Regions from separate parts of the Sorangium sp. So ce363 genome, predicted to be linked through region 1. Evidence: riboswitches for the same ligand, from Rfam matches in the RefSeq annotation. Region 1 holds a riboswitch; each other region holds the start of a gene.

Evidence for each region. Region 1 has a riboswitch for cobalamin ahead of WMF12_RS04600 (TonB-dependent receptor). Riboswitches for the same ligand answer to the same signal wherever they lie in the genome.
Region 2: linked by a shared signal. The riboswitch ahead of WMF12_RS20630 (TonB-dependent receptor domain-containing protein) and the one ahead of WMF12_RS04600 (TonB-dependent receptor) in region 1 are both predicted to bind cobalamin.
Region 3: linked by a shared signal. The riboswitch ahead of WMF12_RS20615 (ribonucleoside-diphosphate reductase subunit alpha) and the one ahead of WMF12_RS04600 (TonB-dependent receptor) in region 1 are both predicted to bind cobalamin.
Region 4: linked by a shared signal. The riboswitch ahead of WMF12_RS01305 (energy-coupling factor ABC transporter permease) and the one ahead of WMF12_RS04600 (TonB-dependent receptor) in region 1 are both predicted to bind cobalamin.

The regions. Positions count from the first base shown of each region.
Region 1 covers NZ_CP150333.1:1,226,195-1,230,400, reverse strand. The annotation lists gene WMF12_RS04605 (hypothetical protein) at 19-513, shown strand; gene WMF12_RS04600 (TonB-dependent receptor) at 527-2,728, opposite strand; cobalamin riboswitch at 2,967-3,174, opposite strand; gene typA (translational GTPase TypA) at 3,325-4,206, shown strand, end outside.
Region 2 covers NZ_CP150333.1:5,417,422-5,421,627, forward strand. The annotation lists gene WMF12_RS20630 (TonB-dependent receptor domain-containing protein) at 1-1,901, opposite strand, end outside; cobalamin riboswitch at 2,109-2,335, opposite strand; gene dhbC (isochorismate synthase DhbC) at 2,578-3,840, shown strand; gene WMF12_RS20640 ((2,3-dihydroxybenzoyl)adenylate synthase) at 3,837-4,206, shown strand, end outside.
Region 3 covers NZ_CP150333.1:5,410,749-5,414,954, forward strand. The annotation lists gene WMF12_RS20605 (prolyl hydroxylase family protein) at 1-257, shown strand, start outside; gene WMF12_RS20610 (NAD-dependent protein deacetylase) at 292-1,158, opposite strand; cobalamin riboswitch at 1,297-1,504, shown strand; gene WMF12_RS20615 (ribonucleoside-diphosphate reductase subunit alpha) at 1,760-4,206, shown strand, end outside.
Region 4 covers NZ_CP150333.1:321,791-325,996, reverse strand. The annotation lists gene WMF12_RS01310 (enoyl-CoA hydratase/isomerase family protein) at 366-1,193, shown strand; cobalamin riboswitch at 2,322-2,529, shown strand; gene WMF12_RS01305 (energy-coupling factor ABC transporter permease) at 2,628-3,341, shown strand; gene WMF12_RS01300 (hypothetical protein) at 3,338-3,679, shown strand; gene WMF12_RS01295 (CbiQ family ECF transporter T component) at 3,669-4,206, shown strand, end outside.

The DNA.
Region 1 (4,206 bases):
TCCAGAACGAGCACGATCATGCATCCTGACCCCTGGCACCTGGTCACCAGACAACCGGACTACGTCCTGGCTTCCTGGCACCAGATCTTCTGTGTCATCTGGCGCCGCGAGACGACCGAGGACGGCGCGCGCCACTTGCGGGACGCGTGCGCGGAGTTCGCGAAGAAGCACCCGCGCGGCATAGGGCTGCTCACCCTCGTCGAGAGCGGGGCGTCGTTGCCGCCGGCGCCCGCGCGCAGGGCGATCGCGAGCTTCCTCGCGGAGGCGAGCGCAACCATCAGGTGCTCAGCGGTCGTCTTCGAGGGCTCGGGGTTCCAGGCGGCGATGGTTCGCAGCGTCGTGACAGGGCTCACGCTCATTGCCCGTCAGCGTTATCCGCACAGGGTATGTGACATCCGGGAAGCCTGGCAGATGTTCGCAGAGCTCCTGCCCCTGGCGACGGGCGCCGCCGTGAGCGAAGCCGCGTTCCGGGCATCGCTCGACGCGCTGCGCGAGGACCTCCGCCGGACATGAGCCGGCGCTGCGCCTACTCCCAGTACAGCGTCGCCCGCCCGATCGCGGTGAACGGCCACCCCGGCGAGTAGTGGATCCCGGTGACCGCGGCCGGCTCGTACTGCAGCCGCGACTCGCTCGCGAACTGGACCTCTCGCCACGTCGTGTCGAAGAGGTTCTGGATGTCCACGGCCACCTCGACGTTCTTCCACCGCAGCCCGGCGTTGGCGTCGACGACCGTGAACCCCTCGGCGGTGAGCGACTCGTCCTCGGTCGCGGGCCGAGCGCCGATCGCCTTGACCCGCAGCGCCGCGAACGGCGTGAACGCGCCGAGCGTCGGGCGGACGCCGACGCCCGCGGTCAGCGTCTGGGTCGGCGCGAGGGCGACCGCGCTCGCGTTGCCGGCGTTCTCGCGGAAGCGCGCGCGGGTGAAGGTCGCGTCCACGTCCGCGAAGAGCCAGCTCCGGAGCCGGTAGCGCCCGCCGATCTCGATCCCGTAGCGCCGCGTCTGCCCCGACGCCTCGGTCGCGCCCGCGTCGCCGCTCCAGACCAGCTCCGAGTCCAGGTCGAGCAGGAACGCGGCCCCGCTCAGCGACAGCCCGCGCAAGGGCGCGACCCGCAGGCCGACCTCGTAGCCCGTCGCGGGCGTGATCAGCGTCGCCGCCCCCTGCCCCAGCACCACGCCCTGCGCGTCGTTCGAGTGGAAGCCCCGCCCGAAGTGGGCGAAGAGATCGACCCCCTCGACGGGCGACACGATCGCCGTGAGCTTCGGGAGCAGCTGCATCTGTCCCCGGGCGCCGCTCGACCTGTTCCCCGCCGCCTCGAGGTCCTCGCCCGGATCGTCCACGTTGACGTCGATCCACTGCGCGCGCGCCCCGAGCACGACGCGGAGCCAGCGCCGGAGCCGGGCGTCCTGCTCGACGTAGACGCCGATCTGGCTCTCATCGACGTGGGTCCTGCTCTTCTCCTCGATCCGTTCGCGCGCCTCGTCGTGGTGGAGGGACTTGTCGATCGCGTCCGCGCGGATCTGCGCGCCGAGCGAGGTCGTGAACCTCGCCCCGCCGATCTCGTATTGCCTGCGGAAGCGGAGATCGGCGCCGCCGACCGTGCGGTCGTCGTTCTGCTCGATCTGGTCGCCGTGGACGGGGTCCTCGCTGAAGAAGGTGAAGTTCGAGTACAGCGTGAAGCGGTAGCGGACGAGGTAGGCCAGCGCGCTCAGATCGGCGTCCCGCCACGCGGTCGAGTACGCGACGGACGCCATGTGCCGCTCGGTCGCCCCGCCCTCGGTCGGATCCACGGCGCCGAAATGGTCGATGCACGGCTGTCCGAACGCCGACGGCGGCGGGTTCAACCCGCCCTGCTCGCCCTCGCCGCACACGGCGCGCGCGGGGATCTGGCCGGAGCCGTGCCAGGTCGATCCATACGACATCCAGGTCATCTGGATCTTCCCGGTGTTGTCGAGATCGTGCGTGGCCCGCAGGTACACGTTGAAGCGCTCGAGCCGCTCCGGGCTCAGGAACGGCCCGTCGTTCCGGTAGATCTCCGCCGCGGCCACCGCGCGCCACGCGTCGCCGAGATCCGGCGAGGCGAGGACGAGGCCGCGCTGGATACCGTACTGCCCCAGGCTGACCTGCGCGTAGCTCTCCTCGAGCTTCTCGGCGAAGCGCAGGTTGACGGCGCCCGCCGTACCGAAGTCGCCGATGCTCGCGTAATAAGGCCCCTTGTACCCGTCGAGCCCTGTCACGAGCTCCGGGATCATGAAGTAGAGATCGGTGAAGCCGTGGCCGTGGCCGTGGCTGACCATGTTGACGGGCACGCCGTCGACGAAGAAGGCGACGTCGGTCCCATGATCCGCGTCGAATCCGCGGAGGAAGTACTGGTTCGCCTTGCCGCCGCCCGCGTGCTGCACGGCGAAGAGCCCGGGGACCGACTCGAGGATGTCGCCCGGCCGGAGCCTCGGCCTGAGCTCGAGCTCCCGGTGTCCGACGGAGACGCGCGACGCGGCCTCGCTGCCCGGCTTCTCCGCCTGGATCGTGACCTCGATCGCGGCGTCGCCCGCGGGCGCGCCCTCGCCGGTGGGCTCTGCAGCGGCGGCCTCCGGCGGGGCAGCGGGCGACTCGGGGGTGTCGCCCTCGGCGCGCGCGGGCCGCGCGGCGGCCAGCACCATGGATAACGCGGCGAGCAGGTGAAATGGATGGCGGCGCCCGTGGCTCGTCGTGACCGTCTCGCGCAGCATTCGTGTCCTCCTTCGCCGCAATCGCGCGGAGCGGCGTCGGGCCGCTCGCGTCGAGCTCCGCGAGGACGAAATGGCTGGCCAGCGCACGGTGCGCTGGACCGACCTCTCGCCCCCGCGGGCGACCGGAAGGCGACGCGGGGGGCGGTTCGGTATCCGGGACGTGGCAGAGGCAGAGCTGCACCGGCTCGGACCTCACCGCCTCCCTCGAGGCTCCCAGGTCGAACCGGCGCCGGATGTCTCCCGCCGCCGGGCGCTGGCAGGTCTTCGGGCTCGCGAGCGCTCCGGTCTGACCGGCTCCCTACTGTCCACCGCTTCCCAGCCCTCGTCGGGCCAGTGCTTGGGGTGGAGGTCGTTCTCGCTTACCGCTGCGGGGCAGCCCCGGAGTTTCACCGGGTTCCCTCTTCGGCCCAGGCGAACGCCCGGGCACCAGCACGGCGCGCACCCTATGGCCGTGCGCCTTCGGCTGTCAATCGCTACCGCTCCGCTCGCCCGCTCGACGCGCGCCGCTCTCGCGCCATGCGCGCGCCTCGCGCTCTCCATCCGAGCGCCTCGACGCGGGCCTGCCGTGCAGGCCGAACGTTCGGGCTCTAGCGAGGATGGGCTCGCTCCTCCGTGGGTCGCGTGCTACACGGCCGCCGCCGTATATGCCCCGTAACGATCTCCGCAACATCGCCATCGTCGCCCACGTCGACCACGGGAAGACGACCCTCGTCGATCACATGCTCCGCCAGTCGGGCGCCTTCCGAGAGAACGAGGTCGTGGCCGAGCGCGTCATGGACTCGAACGACCTCGAGCGGGAGCGCGGCATCACCATCCTCGCGAAGAACACGAGCATCCGGTACCGCGGGGTCAAGATCAACATCGTCGACACGCCCGGCCACTCCGACTTCGGCGGCGAGGTCGAGCGCACGCTCATGATGGCCGACGGGGCGCTCCTCCTCGTCGACGCCGCCGAGGGCCCGCTGCCGCAGACGCGCTTCGTGCTCTCGAAGTGCCTCCAGCGCGGCTTCCCGGTCATCGTGGTCATCAACAAGATCGACCGGAGCGACGCGCGCGCCCACGAGGTGCTCTCCGAGGTGTTCGACCTCTTCTGTGACCTCGAGGCGAGCGACGCGCAGATGGACTTCTCGACGCTCTACGCCGTGGCGAAGCTCGGCCAGGCGAAGCGCGAGCTCGAGCACGAGGCGAAGGACCTCGAGCCGCTCTTCGAGACCATCCTCGAGCGGGTCCCCGGCCCCTCCGGCGACCCCGACGGTCCGCTCCAGGTCATCGTCTGCAACACGACCCACGACGAGTACGTGGGCCGGCTCGCGGTCGGCCGCGTGGTCCGCGGCACCGCCCGGTCCGGCGCCGACGTCGCGCTCCTCGGCGAGGGCGGCCAGTCGCGCGGCTACGTGAAGATGCTCTACGCCTACGAGGGGCTGAAGCGCGTCGCGGTCGAGAGCGCCGTCGCGGGCGAGGTGATCGCGATCGCCGGG
Region 2 (4,206 bases), 4.2 Mb from region 1:
GCCTCCGCGTCGAGGTCGAGGGTCGCTTGCTCCGCGATCACGCCGAGCCCGGCGGGATCGGCGTACCGGCTCGACTGGTACACGGCCCGGATCTCGCCCGACGCGCCCGAGAACACGGCGCCGCCCGGGCGCTTCCACTCGGCGTGCAGGCGCGGCGCGACGACGAGGCGCGAGCGGAACGGGAGGAGGTCGTTCCTCGTCGTCCGCCCCGGCGTCGTGTCCCGCGGATCGAGCAGCGTCGCCGCGATCTCGGCGCGGAGGAACCAGGTCACCTCGACCCCGGCCAAGAGCTCCGCGCCCACGACGCGGGCGCGGCCGACGTTGTACGGGTTCACGTAGCCCTGGCCGGAGCGCTCGTACGCGACGAGCCCGGAGACCGCGCTCCCGAACGCGAACACGTCGAGGAAGGCGCCGCGCAGCACGGCGCCGCGCCCCGTCTGCGCCCGGATCCCGGCCTCGATCGTGGCGCCCGACTCCGGCTCGAGCTCCGCGTTGCCGTGGACGACGCCGGAGACGCCGTACACCTCGCCGAGCGTCGGGACGCGGACGTAGCGGCCCACGGTCGCGAGGAGCCGGAGCCGGTCGCTCCCCGCCTCCACGCCGACCCGCCCGGTCGGGACGAGCACGTCGCAAGGGCGCTCGCGGTCCGCCCCGGTGGCGTGGCACTCCCCGCTCGCGAGGGCGTGCAGCGCGAGCCCCTCGCCGAGGCGCGCCTCCGCGCTGACGGCGCCGCGCGCGAACGAGCGCCGCGCCCGCGCGAGCGGTACGTCGTCCGGCGCGCGCGAGATGCCCTCGCGCGCGACCGAGAGCACGGGCCGCACCCGGAGCCGGTCGGCGAAGGAGAGCGTCGCCCCGAGCGTCTGCTCCAGGCGGCGGCCGGCGAGGCGGAGCTCCGGCGTGAGCAGCGCGAGCTCGAAGAGGGGATCATGGACCTCCGACCGCGCCTCGATGAACGAGGTGCGCGCCTCGAGCGTGTGCTGCGCCTCTCCGCCGAACGGCACCCGCGCCGCGACGGACGTCAGCGCGCGCCGCGACTCCCCCCGCGCCTCGCGGGACGGCAGGAGCGCGAGCCTCGGCACGCCCTGCTCGCGGCCGGTGCCGTTCGCGATCACGTCGACGATCGCGCCGCCCCCGAGCTCGACGCGCGCGAGCGCCCAGGCGTCGATCGTGCGCACGTCGGCGTTCTGCCGGCGTTCCAGGGTGTCGTCGCTCTCGTCGAAGAGCGTCCCGCCATCGTTGACGAACGCGTAGCGGTTCTCCGCGGCCTCCGCGCTCACCCCGACGATCGCGCTCACCGGGCCCGCGCTGGCGCCGGCGAACGCCCACCCGCGCCGCGCGCCGAGCGAGCCCGCCATGGCGCCCGCGCCGGCCGTCGTCCGGGAAGGCCGCCGCGGCTCGAAGAAGATCGCTCCGCCGGGGCCGAGGCGGTCGGCCTCGATGGGCGCGTGGCCGCGGTAGATCTCGATGCGCTCGATGAGCCAGAGGGGCACGAGGGAGAGATCCGCCGTCCCCACGACGTCGTCGTTCAGGCGGACGCCGGCGAGGTACACCGGCGTCTGCGTGGCGGTCGCTCCCCGGAGGGCCGCGGTCGCCGGCCCGCCGAAGCCGCCCGACTCGATGATGAGGACGCCCGGCTGCGTGCGGAGCACGTCCGCCGCTCCGAGCCCCGCGCCGGTGAGGCGCTCGCGGCCCAGCACCGACCCCGCGACGGACCTGTCCTTGGGCGGCGCGGGCGCGCGCATGCGATCCCCCTCGACGCGCACCTCCAGCGGGTCTGCCCCCGGTGGAGCGGCAGCGCGACCGGCCTCCTGCTCGGCCTCCGGCCTGCGCGGATCGTCGGCGCGGGCGGCCGGCAGGGCCGCCACGGCGCTGCAGGCGGCGAGCGAGAGCCAGCACGCCACGCCGGCGCTCCGGCGCCGACGCGACCGACGATCAGAGGAATCAACCATTCACGCGCCGCCTGCCCGCGTCGACCCAGCGCTGCTCCGGGTGAGCTGAGAGCCGAAGCGAGGAGGCTGCGTGACGGGCCACGGCACCGCGCGCGAGCGAGGTGGTCGAGAGCCTGCGCGCCTTCCCCTCGAAGGCTCAGGTCAACGCGCGCCAGAGCACCGGCGCGCGCACCTTCGGCAGGTCTTCGGACTCACGGGCGCTGCGGCCGTCGCCGGTCGCTCTCCTACACATCACCGCTTCCCAGGCTGCTCTGGTGCATGCCCAGTGCTTCTTGGTGATGGTCGTTCCCGTTCACCGCTGCGGGGGCAGTCCCGGATTCTCACCGGGTTCCCTTTTCAGCTCGCCAGGGGATGGCCGGACGAGCACCGATGGCGGGGCGACTCGTCGCACCCGTCACGCAGGATGTCAACGCAGAAGCGAAGGCCCGGAGCGCCCCGTCCACGGGCCCACCGGCGATGCACACCCGAGACAGAACCGGGAGTCCCTTGACAGTCTTGCACGCGCGTGCCAAGAGTTACTTGAAACTGATTTTCTTTATCAGTTACCAGAAACGAGCGGCCCGAGACCTGACGTCCAGCGCCCGATGATCCGAGCCCACGTGGCTCTCGACGCCCATCGGAGCTGAATGTGACGAGTTCCATCTCGATACCGGCCTCTGTCGCGCTGCCCGCGGTGAACGCAGGGCAGCTGTTGAAGCAATACACCCCTGAGTCGGCGTTCTTCTTCGCGTCGCCGACACGCACCCTCCTCGCGCAGGGCGTACACGACATGATCCTCGAGCCGAACGGCGCGGATCAGGGCGACCGCCTCGCGGACCGCGTCACGAGGGTGCTCGCGGCGGCGTCGAGGGCCGGCCAGGGCCTCCCCATGGTGGTCGGCGCGGTGCCGTTCAACAGCACGTCGCCGGCGCACCTCATCGTGCCGAGGGCGATCCAGAGCGCGGGCCCGCTCAACCACACGTCGGAATCGCCGCGGTCGCACCTGCCGATCACCATCCAGGAGCTGCGCCAGGTCCCCGAGCCCCGCGACTACGTGCGCGGCGTCGAGACGGCAGTGGGCCTGATGCGGTCCGAGGCGCTGAGCAAGGTGGTCCTCTCCAGGATGCTGGAGATGGTCCTGCGAGAGCCGGTCGATCTCCGCCTCGTCCTCCAGCGCCTCTCGCACCAGAACCGGAACGGCTACACCTTCGCCGCCAACCTCTCGGATCCGACCGCGGGGCTCTCCAGCGCGGAGCGCGGCGTCCCGACCTCGCGCGCGCGGACGCTCATCGGCGCGAGCCCGGAGCTGCTCCTGTCCCGCTCCGGGCTCCGGGTGATCGCCAATCCGCTCGCCGGCTCCGCGGTCCGCAGCCCGGACCCCGACGAGGACCGCCGGCGGGCGATCGCCCTGCTCGCGTCCGAGAAAGACCGGCACGAGCACGCGATCGTCGTCGACGCCGTCGCCGCCGCGCTCCGGCCGTTCTGCCGGCGCCTGAGCGTCCCCGACGAGCCTTCGCTCACGCAGACCCCGACGCTGTGGCACCTGTCGAGCCGGCTCACCGGGGAGCTGCGCGATCTCTCGATCTCCTCGATGAAGCTGGCCACCGCGCTGCACCCGACCCCCGCGGTGTGCGGATACCCCACGGACCGCGCCCGCGACGCCATCGAGGCGATCGAGCGGTTCGATCGCGGGTTCTTCACGGGGCTCGTGGGCTGGTCCGACGCGAGCGGCGACGGCGAGTGGGCGGTCGTCATCCGCTGCGCCGACGTCGCCGGCCGGGCGCTCCGCCTCTATGCCGGGGCCGGGATCGTCATCGGTTCGAACGGCGAGCACGAGCTCGCCGAGACCACCGCCAAGCTCGGGACCATGCTGAACGCGCTCGGCCTCAACCAGGCGCCGGAGATGGCATGAGCGCTCCGGAGGAGAGCCGGCAGGCGCCCGCGCAGGCGCGAACGCAGGCGCTCGACGGCTGGACTCCGTGGCCGGCCGAGATGGCCGATCTCTACCGGCGCGCCGGCTACTGGCGCGGCGAGACCTTCGGGCGCCTGCTCCGCGAGCGGGCCGCGCGGCACCCGGATCGGATCGCGCTCGTCAGCGGCGATCGCCGGCTGAGCTACGGTGAGCTCGATCGGCGCGCCGATCGCCTCGCCGCGGGCCTGCTGCACCTCGGGCTCCGGCCGGGGGATCGCGTCGTCGTCCAGCTCCCGAACATCGCGGAGTTCTTCGAGGTGTGCTTCGCGCTGTTCCGGCTCGGGGCGCTCCCCGTGCTGGCCCTGC
Region 3 (4,206 bases), 4.2 Mb from region 1:
CCGAGGGCGAATATTTCAACTGGCACGGCGACGGGTCGTTCGTGCGATCCGGCGGCGAGCGGAGCCTGTTCACCGCGATGATCTACCTGAACGACGACTTCGAGGGCGGCACGACCGATTTCTGGGGCGGCCGGAGCATCGCCCCGCGGCGCGGGATGGCGCTCCTGTTCGAGCACCGCCGGCTCCACCGCGGCGCCGCCGTGACACGGGGGAGCAAGTACGTCCTCCGCAGCGACGTGATGTACCGGCGCGGGTGATGCCAGCGCCGCGCGTGCGCCGGCGCTCGGCGCCTCAGCGGGGCGCCGCGGTGGCGCCGGCGCCGAGCGCCTCGGCGAGGCGCGGCAGCACCTCGCCGGCCCGGGCCTCGATCTTCAGCGCGCCGAGCTCCTCGCCGCGCGCGGAGCCGAGGTTGATCATGGCGATCGGGGTGCCTCGCTGCGCGGCGCGCAGCACGAAGCGGTAGCCCGAGAAGACCGCCAGCGACGAGCCGACGACGAGGAGCGCGTCCGCCGCGTCCACGAGCGCGAACGCCGCGTCGACGATCGGCCGGGCCACGTTCTCGCCGAAGAAGACGACGCGCGGCTTGAGCGGCCCATCGCAGCGGAGGCACGGCGGCGCCCGGAAGCCCGCCACATGCTCGGCGGGCAGGTCGGCGTCGCCGTCGGGGGCGACGTCGGCCGCGAGGCGCAGCCAGCCGGGGTTCTGCGCGAGGAGCCGCTCCTGGAGGGCGGCGCGCCGCTCCATCGCGCCGCACGCGAGGCAGGCGACCTCGGAGAGCGTCCCGTGCAGCTCGATGACGCGACGGCTGCCCGCGGCCTGGTGGAGGCCGTCGACGTTCTGCGTGATGAGGCCATCGAGCTGCCCCGCCTGCTCGAGCCGCGCGAGGGCGCGGTGGGCGGGGTTCGGCTCGGCCCTGGAGAACCGCTCCCAGCCGATCACGGCGCGCGCCCAGTAGCGCTGCCGGATCTCGGCCGAGCGGGAGAACTCCCGCCCCTGGATCGGGTTCCGCGCGCGGCGCCGCGTCTCGGGCCCTCGATAATCCGGGATGCCGGATTCGGTGCTGCACCCCGCGCCCGTGAGCGCCACGATCCGCTTGCCGCGCAGGAGCGCGACGAGGTCGTCGAGCGGATCGGCCGGACGCGCTTCGCTGAGCGGCATATGCCCGGGTTGTGGCCCGCGACGGCGCGCGCCGCCAGCGTCGACCACGCAACCATGCAACTGAACATGCAATCGAGCGTGCAACCGAGCAAAGGAGCTCCCCCACAACATCTCGCTTGACCGACTCACTGCACCACCATATGTAGTGCCCATGTTGGTGCCTCGGGCTTCGGCCCGGGGCTCAAAAGGGAACCCGGTGTGAATCCGGGGCTGCCCCGCAGCGGTAAGCGAGAACGATCTCCACGACGCGCACTGGCCCTCGGGCTGGGAAGCGGTGGACCGTAGGAATCCGGCGAGAGCCGGAGCGCTCGTGAGCCCGAAGACCTGCCAACATCCTGCGCAGGAGAGACATCCAGCGCCGGTTTGACCTGGAAGCCTCGAGGGAGGCGGGTAGGTCCGAGCTGGCGCAGACTCTCGCGCTTGTCCCGGTTCCGACCCCCTCCCGCGCTGTCTTCCTTTCGCCCGCGGGGGCGAGCGGTCGGTCCGATGGCTCCTCCAGAGAGCCTGGCGCACCCGCGCGCATCGGCTGGCTTCTTCGCTCTCGCGGCATCGACGCGAGCGGTCCGGGACCGCTCGGAACGAGCACGACGAGGAGGATGCCATGCTGAACGAACCGTTGGTGAAGAGCAACGGCGCGGCGCCGTTGCGCGCGCTCCACGCACCCCACGCGCCCGCCATGACGAGCGCCGGCGCGGAGGAGACGCTCCCGCACACGACGATGCGGGTGAAGAAGAGGAACGGGTCGAGCGAGCCCGTGGACGTCAACAAGATCGTCCGGGCGGTGAGCCGCTCTTGCGCGGCCCTGTCCGACGTGGACGCGCTCCGCGTCGCGACAAAGACCATCAGCGGCCTCTACGACGGCGCGACGACGCGCGAGCTCGATCAGCTCTCCATCCAGACGGCGGCGTCGCTCATCGCCGATGAGCCCCAGTACGCGAAGCTCGCGGCGCGCCTGCTCGCCACGTACATCGACAAGGAAGTCCGCAATCAGGAGATCCACGCGTTCTCGCAGTCCATCGCCGTGGGGCGGCGGCTGGGCCTCATCAACGATCGGCTCCACGGCTTCGTGGCGCAGAACGCCCGCAAGCTGAACGACGCCATCGAGCCGGGGCGGGACAACGAGCTGGAGTACTTCGGCCTGCGGACCCTCTACGACCGCTACCTGCTGAAGCACCCCGAGACGCGCCTCGTCATCGAGACGCCGCAGCAGTTCTTCCTGCGCATCGCGTGCGCGCTGTCCGAGACGGCGGCGCAGGCCATCGAGCTCTACCGGCTCTTCTCGTCGCTCGATTACCTGCCGAGCTCACCGACGATGTTCAACTCCGGGACGAGCCACGAGCAGCTCTCGAGCTGCTTTCTGCTCGACTCGCCGGACGATCACCTCGAGACCATCTACCAGCGCTACACCGACGTCGCGATGCTCTCGAAGTTCTCGGGCGGCATCGGGCTCGCCTACCACCGGGTGCGGTCGCGCGGCTCGCTCATCGAGAGCACCAACGGGCACTCCAGCGGGATCGTGCCTTGGCTCAAGACGCTCGACGCGTCCGTCGCGGCCGTGAACCAGGGCGGCAAGCGCAAGGGCGCCTGCTGCGTCTACCTCGAGCCGTGGCACGCCGACGTCGAGGAGTTCCTCTCACTGCGCGACAACACGGGCGACGAGGCGGCGCGCACGCACAACCTGAACCTCGCGAGCTGGGTCCCGGACCTCTTCATGAAGCGGGTCGAGGCCGACGGTGAATGGAGCCTGTTCGACCCGAAGGACGTGCGCGATCTCCCCGATCTCTACGGTGAGGAGTTCGATCGTCGCTACGTCGAGGCCGAGCGGGCGGGCCTCGCCAAGAAGACGATGAAGGCCCGCGAGCTCTACGCGCGGATGATGCGCACGCTCGCGCAGACGGGCAACGGCTGGATGACGTTCAAGGACAAGTCGAACCGCGCCTGCAACCAGACGGCGCTGCCGGGCCGGATCGTCCACCTCTCGAACCTCTGCACCGAGATCCTGGAGGTGACCTCGAACGAGGAGTCGGCCGTCTGCAACCTGGGCTCGATCAACCTCGCTCGCCACACGGTCACGCTGGCGGACGGCGCGGTCGCGGTCGACTTCGAGAAGCTCGCGCGCACGGTGCGGACCGCGGTCCGCCAGCTCGACCGCGTCATCGACCTCAACTACTACCCCATCCCCTCGACGAGGCGATCGAACCTCCGCTGGCGTCCCGTCGGGCTCGGGCTCATGGGCCTGCAGGACGTGTTCTTCCAGATGCGCCTGCCCTTCGACGCCCCGGCCGCGCGTGAGCTCTCGAGGCGGATCTCGGAGGATGTGTATTACCACGCGCTCTCGACGTCCGCGGACCTCGCGGCGGAGAAGGGGCGACACCCGGCGTTCGACGAGACGCGCGCCGCGCGCGGAGAGCTCCAGTTCGACGCGTGGGACGTCGTCCCGGAGGACACGGCGCGCTGGGAGGCGCTCCGCGCGCGCGTCCGCGCCGAGGGGCTCAGGAACTCGCTGCTCGTCGCCATCGCGCCGACGGCCACCATCGCGTCGATCGCGGGCTGCTACGAGTGCATCGAGCCGCAGGTGTCCAACCTCTTCAAGCGCGAGACGCTCTCCGGGGACTTCCTGCAGATGAACCGCTACCTGGTCGCGGAGCTCAAGCGGCTCGGCGCCTGGAACGACGCGGTGCGCGCCCGGCTCAAGCTCGCGGAGGGCTCGGTCCAGGGCATGGACGAGCTGCCCGAGGAGCTCCGCGCCGTGTACCGGACGGCGTGGGAGATCCCGATGCGCTCGCTCATCGACATGGCCGCGGATCGCGGGGCCTTCATCGATCAGAGCCAGTCGCTGAACCTCTTCATCGAGAACCCCACCATCGGTCAGCTCTCGAGCATGTACTTCCACGCATGGAAGAAGGGGCTCAAGACGACGTACTACCTGCGATCGCGCCCCGCGACGCGCATCGCCAAGGCGACCGTGGAGGCGGCGCCGGACCGCACGCCCGAGGGCGGCGCCGCGCCGCGCCGCGAGGGCGGCTGGGGGCAGGCGCCGCCGGCGAA
Region 4 (4,206 bases), 900 kb from region 1:
CCTCCCTGGCTCTCTCCAGGGGGATGATGACGGGGGAACGACGACGGTAGCCGCGCGAGGCGAACACGGGTGTGCGGCTCGGAGGACGGGCGGTCTGCCCGGCTGCCCACGATTGCACGCGGGCTCGCGGCAGGACCGTCATGTCGCGCGCACCCGCACTCAAGCGGTGAGTTCGGATCATCGAGCGAAGGGCCGTGTCCCGGAACAGGCGCGCGACTCCTCCGGAAATCGCTCGCCTGGAAATCGCTCGCTCGTCGGCTCGGCAACGGCCTCGACACAGCGGGATCGGGAGGACACGGAATGACGCCTTCCCTGGCCCACGGCAGGCGCTTCCCCCCGGCGCGGGGCGCTGCTAACCACGCTCCATGACCGCTCAAGAACAGCAGCCGGGGGCCCCTGCTCGCGGTACGCTCCAGTTCGTCGCCGTCGAGCGCGCGGATCACGTCGCCACCGTGACCATCCAGCGGCCCGACAAACTCAACGCCCTGAACCCCGCCGTCCTCGGCGAGCTCACCACGGCCTTCCGCGACCTCCTCGCGCCCGCCGAGGGCAACGAGGTCCGCGCGGCGGTGCTGACCGGCGCCGGCAAGGCGTTCGTCGCCGGCGCCGACATCGCGGAGATGGCGGCCATGAACAGCATCGCCGCGAAGCGGTTCGCCGACGCAGGCCACCGGCTCGCCGAGCTCATCGAGACTGCCCCCTTCCCCGTGATCGCCGCCGTCAACGGCTTCGCGCTGGGCGGCGGCTGCGAGCTCGCCCTCGCCTGCGACTTCATCTACGCCGCCGAAGGCGCCAAACTCGGCCAGCCCGAGGTGAACCTGGGCGTCATCCCGGGGTTCGGCGGGACCCAGCGGCTGCTGCGACGGGTCGGGCCCGGACGCGCGCGCGAGCTCGTCTATTCAGGTGACATGATCACCGCCCAGCAGGCGCTGTCGATCGGGCTCGTCAACGCCGTCTTCCCAGCGACCGAGCTCCTCGCGCGCGCCCACGAGACCGCCCTCAAGATCGCCTCGCGCGGCCCGCTCGCCGTCGCCGCCGCCAAGCGCGTCCTCCTGCGCGGCGAGAGCCTCGACCTCGCCGCCGCCAACGAGCTGGAAGCCCAGGCATTCGCGGCGCTCTTCGGCAGCGAAGATCAACAGGTCGGAATGAAAGCGTTCCTGGCGAAATCGCAGGCCACGTTCACCGGAAAGTGACGCCTCGGAAGACGCGAACCGCGCGCTCGAGGGCAAAAAAAATACCGCGCATCACGCTGGAGGGGGGCCCAGAATGACCGCGGCAGGGAAACCGCGCCGGAGTCTTGAACGTCCGCCACGGTGCAGAAGAAAGACCGCATGCGCTCCGGGCTGGGGGGTCCGCGCCGGTGCGCATGCGGTAGTCAGATTGTGGCATCCGCAGGCGCATTGTCGATAACAAAGTGCAACGCGTGCACGCCGAGCGAGCAGAGCGCTCCGGGCGCGAAGGCAGCCAGGCGGGCGCGCGACCCACACACACCCGATCTGCGGGGATTCACGTTCGAGCCGGGCATACCCCTCCACCAGAGACAGCGCCCAGCGCAGCGTTCATCTCGCATTCCGAGACGAGCGAACACGAAATCCCTCATCTCTTCAATAAGAGAGGCCACGAGGCAGCAGGCCGTACACCGGACACCTGCTCCCGAGTAAAGAGCCAGGACGAACAAAGCACACTGCGGAAGGAACGCGCCGGCTCCTGTATTCAAGCGCACGAGAGGCCCTCGTGCGGGCCCAAACCGAGACAGGGGCTGCGCCCGCGCGGCGACAAAGTAAACAGGTTTTATCTAAGGGGGACATAATTCAAGACGTGTGCTCGACGACTCTTCGCATGATGCGTCTGGGTCAATTTCTCGGCCTCGGGCCGCCGCACGACAGGGCCTCGATCGCTCGTCGGCGCCCATGGCCGCTCGATGGGGGGGCGCCGACGGGCGCGCGACGCGCCTCGGCAGCGATGGCCTCGTGCGCCTCGGCAGCGCCCCCCGAGGGCAGGGTGCCACCAGCGCAGGCATCACCGCCGCGCCGACGCCGCGGACGAGGGCACTCGCGGCGGGCCGCGCCGGGCCGGACCGCGCAACGCGGAAGCACGCGCCCCCGGGTCGACGCACCCGGGTTCGCCCGGTCCGCGCCCCCGGCTCGCGCGATCGCGCCGCTACGATACGCGGCCGACGCGCGAGGCGGAGCTGGCCCGCGCTCGACGGGGAGCTCGTCTGACATGCCATGCCGCATGCAGCGCCCGCTGAGCCCCCTCCTCCACGATCGGGGCGCGACGTCCTTGACGCCGGGCACGAAACGGGATTACCGAGCACCGGCCTGACAATCCATTCCTCGGGTGCCCTCCGGGGCATAACAGGGAAGCCGGTGCAAAACCGGCGCGGTCCCGCCACCGTGAGTGGGGAGCTGCCTCCGAAGACCACTGGGCCCCATTGGAAGAGGCCTGGGAAGGTGGACGCAGCGCTGGGAGCTCGATCAGCTCCCTGAACCCATGAGCCGGGAGACCTACCCGAGCCTCCCACGAGGTGCAGCTTGCGCACGTCTTCGTGGCGTTCGGGTGCGGACTTCACCCGGAGCGCCGAAATCGGTCTTCACGGCCGCGCATTGTCGATCGCCGCCGTGTCCCTGGGGACGCTCCTCGCGCCCCGGCCCGCGGCCGCGATGCACCTCGCGGAAGGCGTCCTGCCGCTCGGCTGGTGCGCCTTCTGGAACGCGCTCGCGCTGCCCTTCGTCGCGATCGCCCTCCACCTGCTCCGGCGCCGCACCGAGCAGGACGCCTTCTACAAGCCGTTCGTCGGCCTCATCGCGGCCGCCGTCTTCGCGATCTCGTGCATGCCCGTGCCGGTGCCGACCGCCGGGACCTGCTCCCACCCGTGCGGCACAGGGCTCGCGGCGGTGCTCATCGGCCCCTGGATGACCGTCCTCGTCACCGTGGTGGCGCTCCTTATCCAGGCCCTCTTCCTCGCGCACGGCGGCCTCACCACGCTCGGCGCCGACGTCGCGTCGATGGGCATCGCGGGCGCCTTCACCGGATATTTCGCCTTCCATGTCGCGCGGCGCTGCGGCGCGAACCTCTGGGTCGCGGGCTTCCTCGCGGGCGTGACGTCGGACTGGGCAACCTACGCCACCACGGCGCTCGCGCTCGCGCTCGGGCTCTCGGGCGAGGGATCGGTGACGTCCATGTTCACGGGCGTCGCCCTCGCCTTCGTCCCCACCCAGCTCCCGCTCGGCCTGCTCGAGGGCGTCATGACCGCGGGGGCGCTCGCCTTCCTGCGCGCCCGGCGGCCCGACATCCTGGACCGACTCCAGGTCGTCCGGCTCGCCCCGGGGGCGTCGTGAAGCGGCGGCTCGGACAGCGCCCGCTGCCAGCGCCGCTCGCGCGGCGCGCGTGCGCGGCAGCGCTCCAGCTCGCCGGTTCATTCTGGCTCGCCGCCTGCGGCAACGCGTCCTGGGACGGCGTCGACGAGGCCGTGGTGCGCCGCGTCGCCGAGGACGCAGGGCGCCACGACACGGGGCCGCTGTTCGCGGGCCTCGAGGGCGACCTCCTGCTGTTCGCGTTCCTCTGGGCCGGGCTCCTCGCCGGCTTCGCCCTCGGCTATTTCTCGCGCGTGCTCTTCGTCGAGCGCGCGGGCGCGCCCGCGGGCAAGGCCGGCGGCGAAGGCCTCCGTGCGGACTGACCCGCCCGCGCGGCTCCGCGACGTGGACGCCCGGCTCCGCCTCGGGGCCGCCGTGGCGGCGTGCTGCGTCGCCGCGGGCGCGCGCTCGCCCGTCACGCCGGCCGCGCTGCTCCTGCTCGCGTGCGCGGCCCTCCGCCTCCAGGGCACGCCGGCGCGCGCCGTCCTCCGCGCCGCCGCGCCCGCCGCGTGGATCGGAGCGGTCGCGGCGGCGCTCGCGCTCGCGCTCACGCCGGGGGCGCCGCTCCTCCCCGGCGCGCCGTTCCCGGCCGACGCGATCACGGCCGAGGGGGCCCGCCGCGCCGTGGCCATCGGCGCGCGCGTCCTCGCGGCGGCCGCGGTGCTCCGGTGGCTCGCCGGCGCCGCCGCGCCCGCCGAGATCGAGGCGGCGCTCGCCGGGCTCGGCGTCCCCGCGGCCCTTGTCGAGCTGCTCGCGCTGACGCGGCGCTTCGCCGGCGTGCTCCAGCGCGCGGCCGACAGCGCGTGGAGCGCGGCCGCGCTCCGCGGTGGGTTCACCCGCCCCGGCGCCG